Saccharobesus litoralis: one gene and its partner. The protein of the gene in region 1 binds, or shares a complex with, the protein of each later gene. Links are inferred from orthologs where the notes say so. Each region holds a gene or a part of one and is shown on either strand. Other genes may lie near its edges. The genes, in order: uvrB and uvrD.

What was found.
Region 2: the proteins of uvrB (region 1) and uvrD are in contact, whole or in part, in a crystal structure (PDB 7EGT), measured with the Thermus thermophilus proteins. The link is inferred for Saccharobesus litoralis from one-to-one orthologs. Residues at the interface, in WP_096411307.1 of Thermus thermophilus: Glu23, Leu25, Arg26, Asp27, Gly28, Glu29, Arg30, Phe31, Arg55, Glu326, Asp327, Phe328, Glu379, Ser382, Gln383, His398, Gly400, Arg401; in WP_096412145.1 of Thermus thermophilus: His654, Arg656, Phe657, Gln666, Asp668, Glu669, Lys680, Arg681, Leu682, Ser683, Lys685, Tyr686, Ala687.

What each region holds. Positions count from the first base shown.
Region 1 is NZ_CP026604.1:4,366,958-4,370,238, forward strand. What follows is about bases 296-3,242. They hold uvrB (excinuclease ABC subunit UvrB), read right to left. Parts: upstream 2,811-3,242; coding sequence 780-2,810; downstream 296-779. Other genes in these bases: C2869_RS16130 (hypothetical protein), read left to right, coding at 488-709; C2869_RS16140 (MATE family efflux transporter), read right to left, coding at 2,841-3,242. In the rest of the region: C2869_RS16125 (hypothetical protein), read right to left, coding at 11-274; more of C2869_RS16140, read right to left, coding at 3,243-3,281. UniProt on the Escherichia coli protein: The UvrABC repair system catalyzes the recognition and processing of DNA lesions. A damage recognition complex composed of 2 UvrA and 2 UvrB subunits scans DNA for abnormalities.
Region 2 is NZ_CP026604.1:2,309,710-2,312,993, forward strand. Bases 44-2,993 are described here. They hold uvrD (DNA helicase II), read left to right. Parts: upstream 44-406; coding sequence 407-2,581; downstream 2,582-2,993. Other genes in these bases: C2869_RS07970 (HAD-IA family hydrolase), read left to right, coding at 44-273. Outside these bases: more of C2869_RS07970, read left to right, coding at 1-43; C2869_RS07980 (TMEM165/GDT1 family protein), read left to right, coding at 3,074-3,284. UniProt on the Escherichia coli protein: A helicase with DNA-dependent ATPase activity. Unwinds DNA duplexes with 3'-5' polarity. Translocates on single-stranded DNA with 3'-5' polarity. Initiates unwinding more efficiently from a nicked substrate than double-stranded DNA.

The DNA of each region.
Region 1 (3,281 bases):
TATGAGTTAACTAGGCAAGAATATCAATATGCTTAGTTGTTGATTTTTCACCATCCGTATTTGCCTCATCTAGCGATCCACCTTCATTACTGTTCTGGTCATGATGCGACAATAACCAATTGTTTAAATCAGCCTGTTTTTTATTTTCTTGTAAATTATTTTGCGACTTTTCGTCCTTTTTGACCTTAGTAATATTCAACTTGGCTGGAGTTTGCCTGACTTGAGCTACTCTAGGCATAAAAGGAATAATGGCGTCGGTATTAATAATGCTCATCTAACACTCCTCATTTACGCTTCACATTTAAATTTTACAATCTAATGCCTTAATTATATATCGGCCAAGTACGCATTGAATTTATGACATTAGTCAAATCTTTATACCCAAAACAAATAAACTCATAACGATAGTGGATATTAAAATCTAATGAACCACGGTCAATATACTAGACTTAAATTCCAATGTTTGTGGTTTGCAGTAAGGTGACATATGAATTCAGTAATCATGGCTCAAGCAGAGAAACTCTCAAGTTTTGATTTAAGTAATGACACGGAAGCACACATGTTTTTAGAACGGATGTTAATCGCAGTTGATATTCAAGATCAGGTGATCCAAGCGGTTTTTGAGCTTAAATCACGCAATCTAGTTCAAGTGGGCGCCTGTATAGAGCAAGCGATGCACTCTTCAATTTCTGACTTTCTGAAACACTAACATAATATAGTGCATTGCTCATTTTGACCGAGTAATGCACGACAATGCAAACTAATTCAAATAATTTGCGCTAACTATTAGCAATTAACTGCTGCTGAAGGTTTTGAATATCGTCACGTAATTTAGCCGCACGTTCAAATTCTAATTGACGGGCAAGCTCAAACATTTGTTGCTCAAGCGCTTTGATTTCTTTGGCAATATCATCAGCTGATTTGACTTTGTAATTCGCTTTACCCTCACCTATTTTACGCAACTTAACCGTGTTACCCGCGTCGGCGTCATTGGACGCATCATCATAACCAACATCCATAACATCAGTGATTTTTTTATTGAGTCCTTTCGGTGTGATGCCATGTTGTAAATTATGCGCAACTTGCTTTTCACGACGACGCTCTGTTTCATCTAACGCTCTTTGCATTGAGCCTGTGATCCTATCTGCGTATAAAATCGCTTTGCCGTTAACGTTACGCGCGGCTCGACCTATAGTTTGAATAAGTGATCTATCTGAACGTAAAAAGCCTTCTTTGTCGGCATCTAAAATAGCCACTAACGACACTTCGGGCATATCTAAACCTTCACGCAGTAAATTGATACCAACCAAAACGTCAAATTTACCTAATCGAAGATCGCGAATAATTTCAACGCGCTCAACCGTATCAATATCTGAATGCAAATATCGAACTTTAACACCGTGATCGTTTAAGTAATCCGATAAATCTTCCGCCATGCGTTTGGTTAGCGTAGTCGCCAACACACGTTCATTTACTTTTACCCGTTCGTGAATTTCCGACAATAAATCATCAACTTGGGTTGCTACGGGGCGAATTTCGACAATAGGATCAAGTAAGCCTGTGGGTCGCACAACTTGTTCTGCGACTTCACCTGCCGAGCGATCTAATTCATAGCTACCGGGTGTCGCCGAAACAAACATAGTTTGCGGAGCAAGCTGTTCAAACTCTTCAAACTTCATCGGTCGGTTATCTAACGCTGAAGGTAATCTAAACCCATATTCAACGAGATTCTCTTTACGCGAGCGATCACCTTTATACATAGCGCCAATTTGCGACACGGTGACATGCGATTCGTCGATGATCAATAATCCATCATCGGGTAAATAGTCAAATAATGTTGGAGGTGGCTCGCCAGGGGCTCGGCCGGACAAATAGCGAGAATAGTTTTCAATACCTGAGCAATAGCCCAATTCTACCATCATCTCAATATCATATTGGGTGCGCTGGGTAACGCGTTGTTCTTCAACTAACTTGTTTAAATCAAGTAATTGTTGCTTGCGTTCTTTTAACTCATCTTTAATGTTATCAACCGCAGCGAGGATCTTTTCTCTTGGTGTGACATAGTGAGTTTTAGGGTAAATAGTGGTACGAGCCATAGTGCGTGTCATTTCTCCCGTCAATGGATCAAACTCACTGATTCGCTCTATTTCATCGTCAAATAATTCAACTCGAACCCCATCGCGCTCAGAATCCGCAGGGAAAATATCAATAACGTCCCCTCTTACGCGATAAGTCCCCCGTGCAAAATCGATATCATTGCGTGTATATTGCAATTCAGCTAAACGCCTTAAAATGGCTCTTTGGTCAATTAAATCACCTTGGCGTAAATGCAATAACATTTTCAGGTAGGAGTCAGGATCACCTAAACCATAAATAGCTGAGACTGAGGCAATAATAACGACATCTCGGCGTTCCATTAATGCTTTGGTAGCGGATAAGCGCATCTGCTCTATATGGTCATTAATTGAAGCGTCCTTTTCAATAAATGTATCTGTCGATGGCACATAGGCCTCGGGCTGATAGTAATCGTAATAGGACACAAAATATTCAACTGCATTATTAGGAAAGAACTCCTTCATTTCCCCATATAACTGCGCTGCGAGGGTTTTATTGTGCGCCATAATCATGGTTGGTCGATTAAGCTGCTTAATGACATTGGCCATTGTAAAGGTTTTACCAGAGCCCGTTACACCAAGTAGAGTTTGATGAGCTAACCCTGATTCAAATCCATCGACTAGTTGTTTTATTGCGCTAGGTTGGTCCCCTGCAGGCTTATAACTAGAAACCAAATCAAACAATTGTTCGCTCATACCTTTAATTACCTTAATGCCTTTAAGCCACTAGTTCTGCTTTGCTAATTCTGCTTTGCTATGTTCTGCACACACTTGGGAAAGCTTTCGATTAAACGTGTAAACAGAAACCCCCATCATAGCCAAATTACCGATTACGCCGCCGACAAATAACCCATAAATCCCGCCTATCAAACCGCCTAAATAAGAAAACGGTACATAAAACAAAAACAAGCGCAACACGCTAAGTAATAATGCGCTCATGGGTAAATGCAGCGCATTTAACGAAGAGTTAGTTAAAATTATAATTCCTTGAGCGCCATAACCTAACGGCATGATCCAAATAAACCAACAAATCAAATTGATTACCGTTTCATCATCAGAAAATGCAACGGCTATTGGCCATGCAAGAAACAGGAGTAAGGAGAAAACACCTAATTGCCATATCAAAACAAATTTAGCGGTTTTACGATAAGCTTGTTTGACACGATC
Region 2 (3,284 bases), 2.1 Mb from region 1 along the record:
CCTTTGGCCAATTACTTCACTCTAAAGATGTTCGCAAATAGCGATAACAAGGCAAAGCCAGATCCGGCAATGTTTCTTTTGGCCAGCCAAAAATTAAGCATTCCTTGCGAGCATATTTTACATATTGGTGATCAGTTAAATACCGATGTATTAGGCGCCAAAAGAGCAGGATGCCAAGCGGCGTGGTTTGATCCTTATTCTGCTGTCAAACCCTATCCTGTGTTAGCCGATTTACAATTGCAGAGTTTGGATGAGTTACTCAATCTCGTTTAGCCTAAACTATACAATCATTATACAACTCGCTAGGCGTATATAACCTATAGCAAGGCAATGTTAGTCTTTACTGGCTCAATTGTCGTAAAACATGTATATTTAGCCAGTTATTTTTATTGACTCACGGTTTGCAATGGACGTTTCTTATTTAATCGACTCTCTTAACGACAAACAGCGCGATGCGGTTGCGGCACCTCAGCAATCAATGCTGGTACTGGCTGGTGCCGGTAGTGGTAAAACACGGGTTCTAGTGCATCGAATTGCTTGGTTAATGCAAGTCGAGAAAATCTCACCTTATGCCATTATGGCTGTCACCTTTACCAATAAGGCCGCAAATGAAATGCGTGGCCGTATTGAGTCGTTATTGCAAACCTCAGTCAACCATATGTGGATTGGTACTTTTCATGGTTTAGCCCATCGATTATTACGCTTGCATCATCAAGATGCGGGACTGCCTGAAGGCTTTCAAATTCTCGATGCTGATGATCAATTGCGTATGTTAAAGCGCATTATCAAAGCCATGGAGCTGGACGACAAAAAATGGCCTGCCAAAGAAGCAATGTGGTATATCAATGGTAAAAAAGACGAAGGATTACGCCCTAGTCACATTGAAACCTATAACGATCCTGTTGATAAAGTTTGGCTACAAATATACAAAAATTATCAAGATACCTGTGACCGAGGCGGATTAGTTGATTTTGCCGAGCTACTACTGCGAGCGCATGAGCTTTTCTTACGTCATCCACATTTACTGCGTCACTACCAAAACCGTTTTCAACATATCTTGGTTGACGAATTTCAAGATACCAACCGAATTCAGTATGCTTGGCTGCGGATCTTAGCGGCCAACCCTAACAGTAACATGATGATAGTCGGTGACGATGACCAATCCATTTACGGTTGGCGTGGCGCTAAAGTCGAAAACTTACAACACTTTTTACGTGATTTTCCTGAAGCCGAAACGATCCGCCTTGAACAAAATTATCGCTCGACAGGTACTATTCTCAAGGCGTCAAACCATCTAATTGCCCACAACACAGATCGTATGGGCAAGCAATTATGGACGGAAGCAGCCGAAGGCGAAAAAATCGGTTTGTATGCAGCTTTTAATGAATTAGATGAAGCCCGTTTTATTGTTGGCCGGATCAAAGAAGCCTTTGCCTCTGGCACCTCGTTAGCTCAACACGCCATATTGTACCGCTCTAACGCCCAGTCACGTGTATTGGAAGAAGCCTTAATCAGCGAACAAATTCCCTATAAAATTTACGGCGGCCTGCGCTTCTATGAGCGCCAAGAGATTAAAGATGCACTTGCCTACTTACGCTTAATTAACAATGCTCAAGATGATGCGGCGTTCGAACGGATCGTCAATACGCCAGCGCGTGGCATAGGCGAAAAGTCACTCGCTCAATTGCGTAGTTTTGCTCGTCAGGCCAGTGTCCCTTTATGGCATGCCGCCAAACAAATGTTAGATCAAGGGTTACTAAAAGGTCGCGCCGCAACTACGGTATCAGGCTTTATCAATTTAGTTGATAGTATTGCAGACGATATTAGCAATGTACCTTTGCATCGCCAGGCCGAAATCACCATCAAACAGTCTGGTTTAGAAAACATGTATCGAGCTGAAAAAGGCGAAAAAGCCCAAGCACGCCTAGAAAACTTAGGCGAATTAATTACGGCTTGTCGCAACTTTGAAAGCCCTGACGAAGCCTTATCAGAACTTAGCGCTTTCTTGTCACACGCGGCGTTGGAATCAGGTGAAAACCAAGCCACCAAAGATCAAGATGCCGTGCAAATGATGACCTTACATACCGCAAAGGGGTTAGAATTTGATACCGTATTTATGACGGGTGTCGAAGAAGGTATGTTCCCAAGCCAGCAATCCACGGAAGAATCAGGCCGCATGGAAGAAGAACGTCGCCTATGTTATGTTGGTATTACTCGTGCCATGCGTAAACTTTATATTAGTTATGCTGAATCTCGACGTTTATACGGCCGTGAAAATTACCATTCACCCAGTCGCTTTATTCGCGAGATCCCTGATGATTGTGTAGAAGAGATCCGCTTGCAAGCCAAGGTGACTAAACCTATGAGTCAAAACAGTCGCTTTAGTCACGCCAAAATCGAATCCGCTTTTGAAGAAACAGGCTTGTACGTTGGACAGCGAGTTGAGCATAGTAAGTTTGGTGAAGGCAATGTGCTTAATTACGAAGGCAGTGGTGCTCAATCTCGCGTGCAAGTCGCATTTGACGACGGGCAAACTAAATGGCTAGTCGCCGCTTATGCGCGATTGACGCCGCTAAACTAGTACTGTTTCCAGAAAGAAATGATCAGTTGAATCACTCGCATAATTTACTATCACTAGTGATGTTTTTAGCCATATTTAGATTAAATAAACAACTTCAGGCTGAGCTTGTCGAAGTCTTATTACTTTCTAATTTACCGACACTTCGACTGCTTCGCGCTCAGTGTGAAAGTGATCACCAATGTTTTCAACTAATCAAAATTAAATTGAAAAGGTACTAGTAGCTTAACTCAAAAGTTTTGAACTGTTGAATTTATGACCATTTGCTAAATTGTAGGGTCGATTTTACATCGACAAACCTTGTGTTAGCCGAAATAAATTCGTCCCTACAATGACCGGTCGCTTTTCTTGTTAGATTGCTAATAAAAACGGGCTCAACATGTCATAACTTTTGTGTCGCAGTACTATTACTTTTTCAACCTTTCGGCTTATTGGTTCGGGTCTACTGGCGAGAAGCAAAATTATTTTTCATTATCAATTTTTACGAGTCGTTTTATGGACTGGAAAATCTTCCTAACAATTTTTGTGTCTGTTTTTATTGCTGAGCTTGGCGATAAAACTCAACTTGCAACCATGCTTTTTGCCGCAGATAAAGAAGTGAGTAAATACACTGTTTTTCTGGCGGCAAGCGCCGCTTTAATCGCGGCAACAGCTATTGGCGTATTGGCTGGCTCTTTACTGTCTAACTATATTAATGAAAAAGTAC